Regions from separate parts of the Salinicola sp. 4072 genome, predicted to be linked through region 3. Evidence: predicted binding sites of a transcription regulator. Region 3 holds the regulator's gene; each other region holds the start of a gene.
The links. The regulator FliA, encoded in region 3, starts transcription of late flagellar genes. The targets are predictions, from matches to a motif close to CTAAAGTTNNNNNNNNNNCNGCCGATA.
Positions count from the first base shown of each region.

Region 1 (5,921 bases), on a different contig from region 3:
GAAACGATCGAGCCGATGTCGCGTATCGCCAGGTAGTGTTCAACACCCTGGCTCCGGACGATATCTGCCTGGGTGATCATGCCGAGCGGGCGCCCCTCGCCGTCTTCCACCAGCAGGCGGCGCAAGCGTCGGCGCTTCATCAGCAAGACAGCCTCGTCGAGCCCGGCCTCGTGGGCAATACGTACCACCGGGCTGCTCATCGATTGGGCAACCGGCGCGTCGAGCAGGTTCGGGGCGGACAGATCGAGGCGGCGCACGTCGCCTTCGCTCCAGATACCGCGGATTTCATCGTCCTGCGTCACCAGTACAGAACTCGCCCTGGCGGCATGCATGCGCTGAATGGCATCGCCAAGGGTGGCCGATACGTCACAGGTCAGCAGCTCGCCGCTGATCAACTCCGCGACTCTGGGTTCATCGATTGCCGTCCCGCTCGGGGAATGTCTCGTCACGCTATAACCATGCTTGATGATCAAATGGGCAATCGCTCCGGAAACCTCGCCATCGAGGCGAGGGAAGCGCCTGTTGCTGGTCTATTGCCACCGTTTTCTATCGATATCGTGCTATCGCCAACGTTCTATTGATATCGTTCTACCGCCAACGTTCTATCGCCATTTTTCTATCGCTGCCCTGGCCGAGCCATACCCGAAGATCATGGCGGCGTCGGTGCGGTCAGCAGAATATCAACCCGGCGATTGGAAGCTCGCCCCGCCGAGGTCGCGTTACTGGCCGCCGGACGCGTATCGCCATAGCCGATCGCGCGCAGGCGCGAAGCATCGACGCCCTGCCCCACCAGGTACCGCACCACGGCGATCGCCCGCGCTGCCGACAGATCCCAGTTGGATGGAAACTGCGGCGTCGAAATCGGCACGTTGTCGGTATGTCCCTCGACGGAAATCTCGCCGTCGAACGCCTTCAGTTCGCCGATCAGGCTGGCGATCGTCGTTCGGCCCTGGTCGAGCAGTGTCGACCGCCCGCTAGGAAAGAGCAGGTTGTCCTCGATGCGCAGGGTGACACCCTGCTGCCCCTCGATGACGCGAACGCCGGGGATATCGAGATTGGCGAAACGGGGGCTCAACCCCTCGTGTCGCGGCTGAATACCGGCGCCCGCACTCGCCACCGAGGCAGCAACCTCGGTTGCCGTGGCGTCGTCTCCCTGCCCCCTGGGGATGATCGCCAGCAGCAGGACAAACAGGGTCAGCAGTAGTGTCAGCACGTCCAGATAGCTGGTCAACCAGCCCTCTTCCTCTCCCCCGGCCGTGCTCGGTGGCGCCAGCAGTCGCTGCATTGCGTGGTTCTGCATGAGACTACCCCTCCTGCGCCGGGGCGGGCCGCGGCTTCACGTTGCGATCGCTCAGCTCGTCGTGGTAATTGGCGACGAAGGAGTGCAGGGTCTCTTCGATGAACGACGGCAGGCGGCGCTTGCTCATCAGCGAGATCCCCTCCAACACCATATTCATGGTGATCAACCGCTCTTCCGTGCGGCGTTCGAGCTTCACCGCGATCGGCTTGAACACCAGGTTGGCCATCAGAATGCCGTAGAAGGTCGTCAGCAGGGCCACAGCCATGCGCGGGCCGATGATGTCGAGCTGCCCGGCGTCGACCACTTCCAGCATGTTCACCAGCCCGACCAGTGTCCCGATCATGCCGAACGCTGGCGCATACGTCGCCATGGTGCGAAATATCTGCGCATCCGCCTGCTCTCGCGCCTTGAGCCGAGTGATGCGCCACTGCAGCACGTCGAATATCTCATCCTCCCGGGTATTGGCGATAAGCAGCTGGATCCCCGAGCGAAGGAACGGGTTGCGCACGTACTCGAGCTGGTTTTCGACCCCGCGCACGTCGCCCTGGGTCCACAGTTTGGAAAGGCGGACGAGTTCATCGATATCGGCACGCACATGGGTGTCTTCACGCTTGAATACCACGCCGACCAGACGCACCACCCGCAAGACCTCTTTCAGCGGATAGCTGATGAAGGTGGCCGCGAAAGTGCCGGTGATCACCAGCGCCAGCCCCGGCAGGTTGATGAAGCTTTCGGGCGATTCGGCAGTGAAGAACAGGACGCAGATCAGCAGCACGATGCTGGCGAAAATGCCTATCAGCGTCGAGGGATTCATCAATGGCTCCTTTGCGGTCGTTGAACGTCAGTGGCAGGCTTCCCGTCATCGGGAACGACATCGGGTCGATGCGCGGGCGGCGATTGGCTACCAGACGCCTGGCTTGGCAGAAACGGGAGGCGGGATCGAGTCGACGCCCTCCCCCATAAGAACGGCCAAAATCAGGGGAAATTTACATTCCTTAATATATTTTGACTATTTTTTTCATCCTTTACAGGAGCACGCTTCTCGCCCGCGCCGAATCGTCGCCGGCCGGTCAGGAAGACATCACGCCATGTTCGGCTGGGAAAAGGCTCGGAAAGAGGGACGTGCTGAAGATCGAGGTCGGGCGCCACAGTAACCATCAGGCACACGCGAGGTGCGCCCGATATCACGGTCACGAGCGAAGGCGCGAGGAGAGAAACACGAGAGAAGAACGATTCCGCCCATGCCGCGGATCGCGTGGGCAAGTCAGCAAAAGACCGATGGAGGGCGAGCACGGATGTATCCGGCATGGCCGGCAAGATAACCTCGGCGGATTCGCCGGGCCGGCCGTGTCACAGATGCCAGGAGGCCGTCACCCTAGCGCGACGCTGGCGTAGGTTGGCTCCCCCCGGGCATGGCTCAACGCGACACTCGCGCTGCTGGAGGGCGTCGGTGATGCGTCGCCCGTCGGCATGACCGCCGGTTCCAACCGCCGAATCTTCAGCGTCTCGCCGCGATCCTCGCGCGGTGGCGTGCCGAAGAACTCTCGGTAGCACTTCGAGAAATGCGGCGTGGAAACGAAGCCACAGGCGGAGGCGATCTCGATGATCGGCAACGGCGTCTGCTTGAGCAGCTGCCGGGCCCGCGTCAGCCGCAATTTGAGATAGTAGCGCGATGGCGAACAGTGTAGGTGGCGCTGGAACAGGCGTTCCAGCTGACGCCGGGAGACATCGACATAGCTGGCCAGTTCGTCGAGCTCGATCGGCTCCTCGATGTTGGCCTCCATCAACGCCACGATCTCGAGAAGCTTCGGCTGCGTGGTGCCCAGCACATGCTTGAGCGGCACCCGCTGCTGATCCTCCTCGCCACGGACCCGCTCGTAGATGAACATCTCGGAGATGGCCGCCGACAGGTCCCGACCGTGATCGCGTCCGATCAGGTTGAGCATCATGTCCAGCGGCGCGGTGCCGCCGGAGGCCGTGAAGCGATCGCGATCGATCGAGAACAATCGCGTGCTCCAGGCCGTGCGCGGGTACGCTTCCTGAATCGCGGCCAGGCACTCCCAATGAATGCTGGCATCGTAACCGTTCAGCAGGCCGGCCTGGGCCAGGGCCCAGCTACCGGTGCACACCGAACCGACCCGTCGTAGCTGGCGCTGGCGGCTCTGCAGCCAGGTCAGCAGCGCCGGCGTTACCGAGCGCTGTGGCGCGACACCCCCGCAGACCACCAGCCAGTCGAGCCTCAACGGTGAGTGAGCGCTGGCATCCGGCGTGACCTGCATACCGTCGCTCGCCCGCACCGGCGCCCCGTCCATGGTCATCACGTACCAGCGGTACAGCTCGCGGCCGGCAAGCTGATTGGCCATGCGCAGCGGCTCGATGGCCGACGCCAGCGAGATCAGGGTGAAATCTTCCAGCAACAGGAAGCCGAGTGTCTGTGGCTCCGGCACGGCACCTTCGGGAGCGGCGCCTCGAGGGGGATGGATTGCCATTTCACGTCTCCTCCAAGGATGTATCGGTGATTATTGTTATTGCGGTTTCCCTGGCGCCTGTCGGTCCCGGTGCGTGGCGAGGCACGCCGGCGAGCGACCATGACGAAGATCTCGAGCGGCTTTCCTGAAGCCTTTTCGGTCTCGTTTCGACTGTAAGCCCTGTGAAGTCGGGACGCATGCGTTTTTATCCATCCGCGACAGACACAACGTCATTAGATAGCTCGATGTCGTTTTCAGAACAGATTGACGCCTTCGCGCCCTCGAAATGCCGACGATATATTCTGCTTACCGGTCAGGCCCCAGCGCCGGCGCCGCCGATGCCTCGATTTCTCTGACGCGCTGTCGATCCTCCTCCAGCACAAGCCCCTGATCGAATCGCTTGATCACCCGCATCATGTGTTCGCGGGCAATACGCTTGATACGGTCGTCGCCCACCGCGGCCAGGGCCTTCAACGCCTTCTGCAGCCGGATGCCGATCTCGACCGTGCTGGCGCCATCGCGGGCGATGGGAGTGAAGAAGTCGTCGAACAGATCAGCGCCATCGAGCGCCTCGACGTAGACATGGCGCACCGGCTGAGGCTTCTCCTCGACGCTGCCGGCGGCGTGCCGCAACCAGGGGGTGAACACTCTCACCCCGCAGCCGATGACGTCGATGGCCGTCCCGGGATCGTTGATGCCCGGGGAGAGCGCGCGGGAAGCCACCTCCGACAGCACGATGACGCCGAAGCGCGGATCCTGTTCGAAGCGTCGCGCCGGCCCGACGGTAAAGGCGCTCATGATCTTCTCGGCACGCTCGTCGTCCAGCCTTGGCGTCAAGGCCAGCACCGCCAGGGTATCGACGAAGGTGCCCGGCAGCGCCTGGACGTAGATCGAATCCGCCGCGCCTTCCGCCAGCGAATCGAGCAGCGGCATATCGATGTGCTGCACGTAACCCACCTTGCTCGCCCGCACCGGCACCAGATCCGGTGGCAGCGTTGCCGGCATCGCCTGGCCGCCCAGGTAGGGGTTTTCCATGCGCATCTCGAAAGCACCACGGGCAGCGGTTTCTATCTTGCCGATGGTGTCGCGGACCCGTCCCAGGCGAGTGAGATAGCCGGCCCACTTGATGAGCTGGTAGACCACCAGCACGATGACCACGAGGGTCGCGGCGAACAAGAGCGTACGGCCGTCTTCATCGTAGATGCCGGCCGCCAGCGCGACGATGCCGACCAGACTGAACAGAAAGGCGCCGATGAAGGTCGCCAGGGTGTTCTGCGTGACCCGGTCCTCGATCAGCAAAAGCGTCGCCCGCGGGCTGACGTTGCTGGTCGCCGAACCGTAGGAAGTGACCATGGCGCTCAACGAGAAGGTCGTCACCGCCAGCATGCTCGAGGCAATGATATTGAGGATGCTGTCCACCGCACTCGACCCGACGCTGACCACCGCAGGTACCTCCAGCCAGGGCGTGGCGATCCAGGCGATCAACGCCGTGACGACGCCCGCGAGCGAATAGAGTGCCGCGCGATACCACAGCGAACGATGCATCCGTCGCCACATCCATTGAAACCGCCCTGTCATCTCGCCTCCTGTCCACGAACCGAATCACGCCAAGTCTACGTCAAACGGGCCATCGGCGACCCTTTTGCCGAGGCTGGTCTATTCTGATCTCGAACCTGTTCCGCCACTGACGGCGAACGACATCGACCGGTTTCGGCAAAAGGAGCTTGCCATGACCACGACCTCCCCCCGGCGGGCGACCCGTCACCGCTGCGGCAAGGGCTTCACCTATCGCCTGCAGAACGGCAAGACGATGACCGACAAGGCCTGGCGCGACTGGATCGGCTCGCTGGCCATTCCGCCCGCCTGGCGTGACGTCGAGATCGTGCTCGACAAGCGTCACCATATCCATGCGACCGGTCGCGACGCTGCCGGTCGCAAGCAGTACATCTACAACGCCGATTGGCGCGAGAAGCGCGAGGTACTCAAGTTCGATCGGATGATCGAATTCGCGCAGCGTCTCACGCCCATGCGCCGGACGACCGGCCAGCATCTCGCGCTCGACGGCATGCCACGGGAGAAAGTGCTCGCCTGCATGGTGCGACTGATCGATGGCGCCTATTTTCGCCCCGGCAGCGAGCGCTATCGTGAGGAGA
Region 1 is NZ_JAXOVV010000018.1:9,726-15,646, reverse strand. Features, by position in the region: gene R3F72_RS12730 (EAL domain-containing protein) at 1-449, opposite strand, end outside; gene R3F72_RS12725 (OmpA family protein) at 650-1,300, opposite strand; gene R3F72_RS12720 (motility protein A) at 1,305-2,114, opposite strand; gene R3F72_RS12715 (GlxA family transcriptional regulator) at 2,671-3,789, opposite strand; gene R3F72_RS12710 (DUF2254 domain-containing protein) at 4,075-5,346, opposite strand; gene R3F72_RS12705 (DNA topoisomerase IB) at 5,498-5,921, shown strand, end outside.
Region 1: a site for FliA is predicted at 2,264-2,290, ahead of R3F72_RS12720 (motility protein A). Genes of this name have one in related genera too.

Region 2 (5,921 bases), on a different contig from region 3:
CTGATGTGTGGGTGAAAAGGGCAGGCGTACCTGAAAGAGCAGCGCATCTTTCAGTGCGGTTTCACCATGTTTCAGAATGGTCAGGCTATCGTTGAGATCATCCAGCAACAGCCAGTCAATACTGTTTAGCCCCTCGATAGCATCGAGCGCAATGCTGTTGACAGGAATGCTGGATAGCAGGCGCGCTCCCTGCCTTGACGCTTGCGGCAAACGCTCAGGCGGTAACGGCTCCAACGTGCCGCTCAGTTCGGCATCCAGGCAGGCGAACAACGTTGCCGGCTCGCCATTGCCTAGCGTCACATGCGGAAAGAGCTGGAACTCATCGAGATCTGTCAGCGCTTCCTGATCGTGGAGGCGGCTAGCCGGGTCGAAGGCGATGACGCTGAAGGCATTCAGCGCCATCAGATCCAGGAAATTATCCTGCTGGGAGAGCCGGGCGCCATTGTCGAGCACCGTGATCCGGCCATTGAGGCGCCAATTGAATGACGTCTCTGTAGTGGTGACAGATAGCCCGGTCATGGGGTGTCGCTCCATCTGGTAAGCTTTCTATTGGCTTGACGAAATAGGCCTGCATGAGGCAATGAAGCCGCTATTCGTGTGTTTTCCGGCAACGCCTGTAACGCCAGTTCTTTGACTTGTAGGGTAGGGCTTTTTCCCCGCTCTGGATGCCAAAAAAAGGCCCCCAATAGGGGGCCTTTTCTGTCAACTGCCAAAGAGGGATCGCCTCTTTGGTTGCTGGCTTGATTAACCGAGCAGAGACAGCACTGACTGCGGCACCTGGTTGGCCTGGGCCAGGACGGAAGTACCGGCCTGCTGCAGGATCTGGGCGCGAGTCATGTTGGAGACTTCGACGGCGTAGTCGGCGTCTTCGATACGTGAACGAGCGGCAGACAAGTTAGTGGTGGAAGTGCTCAGGTTGGTAATGGCAGAGTCGAAACGGTTCTGGATGGCACCCAGGTCCGAACGCAGATCATCTACCTTGCTCAAAGCCTTATCCAATGCGGCAAGCGGGTCATCGGTGGGAAGCTGCGTAGCAAGCTTCCCACCACGAGTTACGCTACCGTCGTCAGCAATAACAGCCTCGTAGTAGACCGGGCCGCTGCTACCGGAAGAATCCTTGATGACGTATCCGGGCGCACCTTCTTCAGTACCGCTGTAGGCAAAGACATTACCGGCGTCTACATCCGCACCTGAAAGAGATGTAGAGCTGCCGTATGTTGCTGTGGACGTCGAGGTGAGGCCAGCGCTAGTGACAGAGCTCTGAAGGGTGCCCAGGCTCACTGAGCCAGCGGAAGAAACGTTGACCGTGTAGTAGCCATCAGCCGAGCCGCCAGCGGCACTGGCATCACCAGTATACTGGACATAATAATTACCAGAGGCATCGGTGTAGAAACTACCAAAGCTACCCGCAGAAGTTGTATCGGCGGTAGGTGTAGCAAATGAAGAGGCGTCAAGAGTGGCCGTCTGCGCGCCGACAACCGCTGAAGCCGCTACGGCGCTGGTATTGATGCCCTTGGCAACACTGAAAGTACCCAGTTCCAAAGAAGTCGAGTCCATTTTCTTCAGATTGATAGAGATGACCTGGTTGTCATCTGCACCGACCTGGATATCGATCGTGGTTTTGGAGCCGTCCAGTACTTTGGTGCCGTTGAAATCGGTCTGCTCGGAAATACGGTCGATTTCACCGAGACGCTGGCCGATTTCGTTCTGGATCGACTCAAGATCAGACGCGGAGTTGGTACCGTTCTGCGCTTGAACCGTCAATTCACGGACGCGCTGCAGGTTATCGTTGATCTGGTTCAGCGCGCCTTCGGCAGTCTGGGCGACGGAAATACCGTCGTTGGCGTTACGCTGTGCCTGAGTCAGGCCGGTGATCTGGCTGGTCATGCGGTTGGCGATGGCCTGGCCGGCGGCGTCGTCCTTGGCGCTGTTGATGCGCGAACCGGAAGAAAGACGCTCCATCGCTGTCTGCAGGGAAGACTGCGACTTGTTCAGGTTCTGCTGACCAATCAGCGAGGTGATGTTGGTATTGATAACTGCCATTGTCGTATTCCTTTCTCACATGAGAGGGCAATTTGGGCCTGATCCGCTGCGCGATGGCAGGTAATGCCGGATCCTGCTGCAACGGCCCCGTGGCCGTTACCCCTGTTATCGGCGCTACCCAAATTTGCTTTAGGCCCATTTGAGAAATTTTTGATGTGCGTATGCGCAACGCGGGTCTGGTCTTGGGGAGAGGCCTGGCTACCTCACGTGGGGCGGCGCGTGGCGGCTAGCATGGCGCGCCTCGTGCCGGAAATTGGAATCACAAAATCATTCTTTTTGTGACGTTGAAACGGCTGATAGGCATTACTATCGTTACACAATGCTACAAAGAGCCGAGGTACATCGGCCAAACAGCGATAGAAAAAGAAATCGACGCAGGAATACCACGTGACGCTTCCCCAGGATGTTGCAACGCTGCTGGCGGCTACCGGTGTCGCCGAAACGGCGTATCGAGACTTCACCGCCGACGACTTCTCCCAGACACAAGCTGCGTCCCATTGGCGGTTGTTGAGACAGCTCGCGCCACGGGATGCCTCTTCGGTAGCGCCGGCTTCGGTCACGCCCCATGCGGCAGCCACGATACCGACGCCGAACAATGGCGATACGCCGCGCCGTTCTGCCGTCTTCTCTCCGGCGTCGTTCGATAGTCAGGCGCCTGCCGGCTTCCGAGATGATGCTTTCATGGTTTCCTCTTCGGATTCCGAGCCCTCCCAGCCCGGGAAGCGTGAGCGATCGCTGTTGGCCATGGCTGCTTCTGCCAGTGGGCCAGTCGCAGCCGCGGGCAACAGTGAGTCGGCCAGCGAACGGAAAGGCACGAGCCCGAGCCGCGATCAAGCTGGGGCAACTGCGGAACGTCGCCGGGAGGGCGCTTTTTTGCGTTTGTCGCTGAGGGGGCAGGCAAGCGAGCCACCCCGGCAGGAAGCCTCGTTGGCCAGTGTGTTGCAAAGGGTCTCTTCATGACGCTGATCAATCTGTTTTCCCCCAAGGGTGGCGTGGGGTGTACCACGCTATGCGCCAACCTGGGTGTGGTGTTGCAGCAGCTTGGCTATCGGGTGGTGCTGGTAGACCTCGATCCGCAGAACGCGCTGCACCTGCATTTTCATTTTCCCGCCACCGACGAGCGGGGCCTGGTCGATCGTTTCGATTCGGTGAGCGATTGGCAGGACCTGCTGATGGACCCGGCGGAAGGCCTGGAGCTTCTGCCTTTCGGCTCTGCCTCCGACGCGCAGCGGGATCGCTTCATGGCGATGCAGCATTTCCCCGGTGAGTTATCGCGCCGCTTGCGCGCGCTGGCGCAGGAACCCAACACCCTGATCCTGGTGGACGCCAATGTCACGCCGTTGCGAAAGGCATCGCCGCTGATCGACGAGGCCGATCTCAACCTGCTGGTATTGATGGCGGATGCCGGTTGCGTGGCCATGCTGCCGCGTCTGGAAGCCCAGGAAGGAAGCCTTCGCCGGGCGGGCGGAGAGGGGCGCCTCGGCTACCTGATCAACCAGATCGATACGCGGTCGCGACTGAAGCACGAGATCGCCGAGCTGATGCTGGCGCGGCTGTCGCCATTGCTGGTGGGGTCGGTGCATCGCGATGAGGCCATCGCCGAGGCGCTGGCGGAGCAGCGCAGTCTGTTCGAACAGGCGCCGTTCAGTGCCGCCGCCAAGGACATCGGGGAAGCGGCGCGTGCGCTGGCACAGCGATTCCCGCTTCGTTTCAGCGGCCTGCCGCCGACAGGCTCGCGCCGGGCCGGGTCGATACCGAATGCATCGGGGCAGCCCTGACATGTCAAACGGTTCTTCTCGTCGTCGCGAGACGGCTGGTCAATCGTGGCTATCCCGATCGATGGCGGTGGTGGCCCTGCTGGTTACCTTGCCGATCGTCCTGCTGACCGTGACCACGCCGATGTCGGTTACGCATCAGGGGATGTTCGGCCTGATCACGATCGTGGCGATGCTGGTGCTGCTTCGGCTCCGGGCGCGTTCCAAGCCTATCGCTGTCTTCCTGATCCTGCTCTCGGCGGCGATCTCGACCCGCTACCTCTATTGGCGCGCCACGGAAACGCTGGTGTTCCAGAGCTGGCTGGAGACGGTACTGGGCTATGGCCTGTTCGCGGCGGAGCTCTATGCCTGGCTCATCCTGATCTTCGGCTATATCCAGAATATCTGGCCGCTGGAGCGCAAGGTGGTGCCATTGCCGGCGGATACGTCGACATGGCCGAGCGTGGATGTCTATATCCCGACCTACAACGAGAGCCTGGAGATCGTCCAGGACACGGTGCTGGCGGCACAGAACCTGGATTACCCGCGTGACAAGCTGCGGGTCTATCTGCTGGACGACGGTCGGCGGGATGCGTTTGCCGCGTTCGCCGCTGCCGCCGGGGTGGGCTACATCACCCGGGAAGACAATCATCACGCCAAGGCCGGCAATCTCAACCACGCCATGACGCTGACCCAGGGTGAGCTGATCTGCATCTTCGACTGTGATCATGTCGCGACTCGCGGCTTTCTGCAGATGACGACAGGCAGTTTCCTCGTCGACGACGATCTGGCTCTGATCCAGACGCCGCACCATTTCTATTCCCCGGATCCGTTCGAGCGCAATCTGAGCGTGGGCCATCAGATGCCCAGCGAGGACGAGCTGTTCTACGGTCTGATCCAGAAGGGCAACGACTACTGGAATGCCACGTTCTTCTGCGGCTCCTGTGCGGTGATCCGCCGCTCGGCGCTGGAAGAGATCGGCGGATTTGCGGTCGAGACCGTCACCGAAGACGCACACACGGCGCTCAAGCTGCAGCGGCGCGGTTGGAAAACCGCCTATCTGGGCGTGCCGCTGGCGGCGGGTCTGGCGACCGAACGGCTGTCGCTGCACGTGGGGCAGCGAATGCGCTGGGCACGGGGCATGACGCAGATCCTGCGGCTCGACAACCCGTTGTTCGGACGCGGGCTGTCGATGATGCAACGGCTCTGTTATCTCAACGCCATTCTGCACTTTCAGTTCGCCTTGCCGCGTATCGTCTTTCTCACGGCGCCGCTGGCCTATCTGCTGATCGGCCAGAACATCATCGCCGCTTCGGCGGGGATGATCTTCGTCTACGCGCTGCCGCACCTGGCCCATACCCTGGTTCTCAACTCGCTGCTGCAGGGGCGCTATCGATTCAGTTTCTGGGCCGAGATCTACGAGACCGTGCTGTCGTTTCATCTGGTCAAGACCACGTGGGTGACGCTGTTCAACCCGCGGCGCGGCAAGTTCAACGTCACCGACAAGGGCGGGCTGTTGCCGGAGGGGTTCTTCGATTTCAAGATCGTGCGTCCGCATCTGATCGTCGCCGGCTTGCTCGTCGTGGCGATCGCCTGGGGCGTGGTGAGGCTGGTCTGGAACGATTCGTTCGGTATCGAGCGCAACGTCATGCTGCTCAACCTGTTCTGGGCCGGTTTCAGTCTGCTGATGCTGCTGGCGGCCATTGCGGTGGCGCGGGAGTCGCGGCAGGTTCGGACCACCGTGCGGGTGGATGTCCAGTTGCCGACGGTTGCCTATCGCACGGATGGACACGCCGAGACCGCGGTCACCCGGAACCTGTCGATGGGTGGCGCGCTGGTGGAGCTAGCCGGCCAGATGGACGGCGAACCGGTGGAGTGGATCGAGCTGCGTCAGGGGAGGCGGCTTACGAGTTTCCCGGTCACCGAGGTGCGCCGCGAGGGGCGTCAGGTTCGCTTGAGCTTTGGCCGTCTGGATGTCGGGCAGCGGCGCCATCTGGTGCGGGCGGTCATGGGGCGGGCGGATGCCTGGCTGCCGCGGGAGGGGCACGTCGATCATCCGCTCCGGTCCTTGTGGTGGGTCGTCAAGGCCGTGTTCGGGCTGTTCTTCACCTCGTGGCAGCAGCG
Region 2 is NZ_JAXOVV010000037.1:15,334-21,254, reverse strand. Features, by position in the region: gene R3F72_RS17290 (hypothetical protein) at 1-519, opposite strand, end outside; gene R3F72_RS17285 (FliC/FljB family flagellin) at 745-2,043, opposite strand; gene bcsQ (cellulose biosynthesis protein BcsQ) at 3,000-3,821, shown strand; gene bcsA (UDP-forming cellulose synthase catalytic subunit) at 3,823-5,921, shown strand, end outside.
Region 2: a site for FliA is predicted at 2,150-2,176, ahead of R3F72_RS17285 (FliC/FljB family flagellin). Genes of this name have one in related genera too.

Region 3 (5,921 bases):
CGAGGTACCGAGTCCGATGACCACCATGCCGATCAGCAAGGGCGACAATCCCAGATGACGCGACGTCGCGGCCGCGCCATCGACGAAACGGTCGGCACTCCATACCAATACCGCCAGCCCGAGAGCGACGGCGGTGATCGCCATTAGCACGATAGAATCTCCTTGCACCTGATATAGGGATGGTGTGTGTCGTCGCATGCCGGAAACGCATGCCCCAGGGCCGTCGGCGCCAAGCTACTGACAAACATACGCATGTGAATGTACGCTGTTCGCTGCCCTGACCACGCCTGATCGTCGATCCGCGTCGCCACACGCCACTCTAGATACCAGGCATTGAGGCAAAAGCATAGCGGAACGACAACGCTGCGAGTTGCTCAAGTTGCTATAGTAGCGTGAGATCGATGGTACCGACGGTGGGCAATCGATCAATACTCGAGTCCTCCTTCAGGACTGGTGCGTCTGAACCAACGGCTCGAGCCATCACGCATCATGTCCGACACCCTGGAATATCAACGCGAGACTCAGCTTGGCCGACACGTTTTCGTCACAGACCGCTCATCCAGCGCGCGCGCCGCACGTGGCGACGACTCGTCATTCGCGGCGGCGTCTGCGCGCCTGTCACGAATGCGATCTGCTGGTGGCATTGCCGGCGCTGAAGCCCGGCCAGAAAGCGGACTGCCCCCGCTGCGAGCACACCCTGGCCGTCCGCCATCACAAGCCCGCCGAGCGTAGCCTGGCCCTGGCCATCGGCGCGCTCATCATGCTGCTGCTGTCGGTGGCGTTTCCTTTCGTCAGCTTCGAGGCCCGTGGCGTCAGCAACCGTATCGAGCTGACCGAGACCGCCTCGACGCTGGTCGGCTTCCATGAGCCGCTGGTGGCGATCTGCGTGCTGCTGACCGTGATCATTCTGCCCACGGTCTACCTGTGCGGCGTGATGTGGCTCTCGCTGGGGCTGCTGAGTCGGCGCTTCCTGCCGCATTCGCGGGGTGTCGCCCGGGCGCTGAAACACCTCACCCCCTGGATGATGGCCGATGTCTTCGTCATCGCCGCCCTGGTGAGCCTGATCAAGGTCGCGGGCATGGCCGAGGTCAGCCTGGGTCTCTCTTTCTGGACGTTTTGCGCCTACGCCCTGCTCTTGCTGCTGACGACGCAGTCCCTCGATACCGACTGGATGTGGTTCTCGCTGGCCAGCGAACCCCTGGCGCCTGCGGGCGCACGCCCGGGTGAGCCGGCCTCGCCCCAGGGATTGAGCGGTTGCGCCACCTGCGGCCTGGTCAATCGTCTCGATGCCAACGGACGCGGGCACTGCCAACGCTGCGGTGAATCCCTTCACGCTCGCACGCCCCGCAGCCGTCAGCGCACGCTGGCCCTGCTGCTCGCCGCGGTGGTGATGTACATACCGGCGAACCTGTACCCGATCATGACCACCACGTCGCTGGGCAACAGCTCCCCCTCGACGATCATCAGCGGGGTCATGCTCTTCCTGCAGCATGGTGATATCCCCATCGCCGTGATCATCTTCACCGCCAGCGTGGTCGTGCCCATCGGCAAGATTCTCGCGCTGGGCTGGCTATGCTACGCCGTCCGCCACCGGGGCGAACCGCTGCGCAACGTCACGCGCGTTCGCCTGTACCGCATGACCGAATTCATCGGCCGCTGGTCGATGGTCGACGTCTTCGTGGTCGCCATCCTGGTGGCACTGATACGCGCCGGCGAGTTGATGTCGATAGCGCCCGGCCCCGCCGCGCTCTCTTTCGCTTCCGTGGTCATCCTTACCATGCTGGCCGCGATCAGCTTCGACCCCCGCATGATCTGGGACGATCTGCCCGAAAAACCGCGGCGGCGCGGGATGTCCCGCATCGCCGCCCTCGCTTCTCCACGCAAGGAACCCGACGATGCCTGATGCTCCCCTGCGCGCGACGCGCCACCATCGCCGGCGGCTTTCGCCGATCTGGATCGTACCGCTCGTGGCGGTTCTCATCGGCGCATGGATGCTCTACGACAATCTCTCGGGACTCGGCCCCACGATCACCCTGGAGATGAAAAACGCCGAGGGCATCGAGGCCGGCAAGACATTGATCAAGACGCGCAACGTCGAGGTCGGCCGCGTCGAGGACGTGACACTCTCCGAAGACATGTCCCACACCATCATCACGGCCCGCATGAAGCCCGATACCGAACGCATGCTGAATGACGAGGCGCGCTTCTGGGTCGTCAAGCCGCGTATCGACCGGGAAGGCATCAGCGGACTGGGCACCGTGCTCTCGGGGGCCTATATCCAGCTGCTGCCCGGCAACGGCGAAACCGCCCAGCGTGAATTCGAGGTACTCGACCAACCGCCCGTGGCTCCGCCCGATGCGCCGGGCATTCGCGTCAACCTGGTCAGCAAGGTGGGCAGTTCCCTGCGCGCCGGCGACCCCATCACCTATCAGGGATTCACCGTCGGGCGCGTGGAGAACACCGAGTTCGATCCCGAAGAAAAGGAAATGCGCCATCGCCTTTACATCCAGTCGCCTTATGACGTTCTGGTCACGGACACCACACGCTTCTGGATCTCGTCGGGTGTCGACGTGCGCCTCGACTCCCAGGGCTTTCGGGTCAACGTGGAATCCATGGAATCGCTCATCGGCGGCGGCGTGACCTTCGGCGTGCCGGAGGATGTCGCCATGGGGCATCCCGCCGAATCCGAGGCGACCTACCAACTCTTCAGCGACGAGGAAAGCGCGCGTGAAGGCACCTTCGACCGCTACCTCGAATACGTGCTGCTGGTCGACGACACCGTACGCGGCTTGAGCCGAGGCGACTCGGTCGAGTACCGCGGCGTGCGCGTGGGGACCGTGGAAGCCGTGCCCTGGCGCTTCTCCGCTCCCCAGCCGGATACGCTGAACCGTTTCGCGATTCCGGTACTGATTCGCATCGAGCCACAGCGCTTCGACGACGCCATGGCGAATTTCGACGCCGAGGACTGGCGTGCCCGCCTCGAACGCATGTTCGAGCACGGCCTGCGCGCCACGCTCAAGGCCGGCAATCTGCTCACCGGCGCGCTGTTCGTCGACCTGAACTTCAGCGACGACGCACCTCCCTACGAGGCGATGACGTTCGACGACAAGCCGGTGTTCCCCACCATCTCCGGCGGCTTTGCCCAGATCGAACAGAAGGTCTCCAACCTGCTCGACAAGCTCAACGAGCTGCAGGTCGAACCGATCCTCGATCGTCTGGACGAGACCATGCAGACCTCCCAGCAGACGCTCGAACAGGTGCGCCAGATCGCCGAGTCGGTCAATGCCATCGTCTCCGACCCTGCGACCCAGCAGTTGCCAGGCAGTCTCAATGACACGCTGCAGGAACTTCAGAATACGCTGAATGGCTTCTCTGCCGGTTCTTCGGGGTATCGTCAGCTGAATGACACGCTCAAGCAGCTGGAGATGCTGACGCGGGATCTGCAGCCAGTCGCCAAGACCTTGAGCGAAAAACCCAACGCGCTGATTTTCGACCGTGAAGTTCAAACCGATCCCGTGCCGAGGGCTCCCCAATGATGAAGTCGTCCCTGCCCCGTTGGCGCCGAGTTGGCGCCACCGCCCTGCTGGCGATCGCCGCCGCGGCGCTTGCCGGCTGCGCCTCCCAGTCGACGCCGACCAACCGGTATACCTTGCCGAAGGCCGACAGTCCGCAGCAGGCGAGCGAACCTTCTCCGCAAGCGGCCACGCTGGCGGTCGGTCCTGTCGAGGTGGCCAGCTACCTCGACCAGGAAGGGATCGTCATGCAGACCAGCGATATCGAACTCAACGCGGCCAACCAGAACCTGTGGGCCGAGTCGCTGGGGCAGCAATTGACACGCCGTCTGCGGCAATCGCTGGCGGCCAATCTGCCGGATATCGTAGTCCTGAACACCGCCCGCAGCGAAGCGGGTGCGCAACGACTGACGCTCAGTGTCGACCAGTTTCAGGGCCGCTATGACGGTCAGGCGGTGGCATCGGGGGAATGGCAGCTCCATGATGGCAACGACCTGGTGGCACAGCGCCACTTCGAGGTCGCGCAACCCTTGAGCGATGACGGCTATCCTGCGCTGGTGCGCACTCTGGGTACCGTGTGGGACGACGTGGCGCGGCAAATCGCCGAAGACATCCGCGCTGTCTCGACGACGTCGCCAGCCGCCGACTAAGCAACGCCCAACGTCAAAGCGCCTATCCAACCGGGCATGACAACGTAGCCATGCCCGGTTGGATAGGCGCTCGGGATCTGTCGAGTGTTCCGGCTTGGGCAGAGCGCCCGATCTCGATCGGAGCTCAGACGATTAGTGATTCAGGCGACTAGTGGTTCAGGCGATTAGTGGTTCAGACGGCTGCGTAGACGCGCTACCGCCTGGCTGTGCAACTGGCAGACGCGGGATTCGCTGACGCCGAGCACAGCGCCGATCTCCTTCAAGTTGAGCTCTTCCTGGTAATAGAGCCCCAGCAACAGCTTTTCCCGCTCCGGCAAGGCATCGATCGCTGCCATCACATTGGTACGGTTGTCTGCATCGAGCAGCGCCTCCAACGGCGATGGCAGGTTACCTTCCGCAACCGAGGCGATGCCGTTCTCGGTGTCGCTCTCGTCGTACGCCAGCAGAAAGCCGTTGTTGGCATCGGCCAGCAGCTGGTGATAGTCGTCACGGGACATGCCCATCTCCTGGGCGATTTCGCGCTCGTCCGGCGCCCGCCCCAAGTGCTGCTCCAGCCGACGCACGGCCTGGTCCAGCGCCCGGGCGTTACGCCGTACGCTGCGCGGCATCCAGTCACGGCTACGCAGCTCGTCGATCATCGCGCCGCGAATGCGCTGGTTGGCATAGGTCGAGAAACTCGCGCCGTGCGAATTGTCGTAGCGCCCCATGGCGTCCAGCAGACCGAGCATGCCGGCCTGAACGAGATCATCGAGTTCCACGCTGGCGGGTAGGCGCACCTGAAGGGAGAGCGCGTGGCGTCTCACCATCGGCATGTACTGCTCAATCAATGCGTGCTGATCGATTTTGCCCTGTGCGGTATACATCGAATGGCCTCGTGCAAAACACCTTACGGTCATGGGACGCATGACCTATATCCCATTATGCCGCGCGGACGCCGAGCCAAGACGGCAAACTGCCCGTTTTCCAGCGGCTATTTCGGCTGTTTGTCGGCCTCACTGGCGGTAGTCGACGATCAGCTGGCCGCCGGAGATTACCCGGTTGCCGTTGGCATGCTTTCCCGGTGGCCACAGGAAACGCAGACGGAACGGAATGGACGTGGCTCGCCCCGAAAAGCGCTGCGTTTCCCCTCGCGACCGAGCCAGCGGTAGACAGAGCTGCCCATGGCAGAGCCAGGTCTTCAACGTCGGCGCTGGCGTATCGGTCTCGAACACCCAACGAACATTCGCGATTTCGCCCTGTTCCGCCGACGGCGGCAGCGTGATCGGCGCACTTTCCAAGGGTCGCTCCGACACCACGATCGTCTGGCGCGGCAGTTGGCCTACCCAAGTGGCCTGGGCCGCCCAGGCCGGCGCGATCGTACCCATGACCATCACAACCGTGGTGATCGCACCGCCTAGCATGCAGGTGGCCTTTGAGCGCACGTTCGGCACCAGGGAAAACGCTCTTAACAGAGACGACGCCCGTGGCATCGTAGACAGGGTCCCCGTTCTCATCGACCGGACACCGCCAGTCATGACGATGCCCCGATGGTCGTGGTGACTCGCAAGTTGCGGTCATCAGGAATTTCAGCCTGAGAAAGCACGACCAGGGACTTGATCTGACGACGCAGGAAACGTGCCAGCAGCGCCCGCAGGCCATGCTGAACGACCAGCACGGTGGGCTCGTCACGGCTCTGCTGTCGCTCCACCGCAGCGGCGGTCTGTTGCATCAGCGTATCGGCCAGCCCCGGTTCGAGCGCGCCGCCGTTGTTGAGCGCTTG
Region 3 is NZ_JAXOVV010000017.1:69,851-75,771, reverse strand. Features, by position in the region: gene R3F72_RS12585 (calcium/sodium antiporter) at 1-150, opposite strand, end outside; gene R3F72_RS12580 (PqiA/YebS family transporter subunit) at 527-1,903, shown strand; gene pqiB (intermembrane transport protein PqiB) at 1,896-3,536, shown strand; gene R3F72_RS12570 (PqiC family protein) at 3,533-4,162, shown strand; gene R3F72_RS12565 (RNA polymerase sigma factor FliA) at 4,327-5,025, opposite strand; gene R3F72_RS12560 (flagellar protein FlhE) at 5,155-5,562, opposite strand; gene flhA (flagellar biosynthesis protein FlhA) at 5,673-5,921, opposite strand, start outside.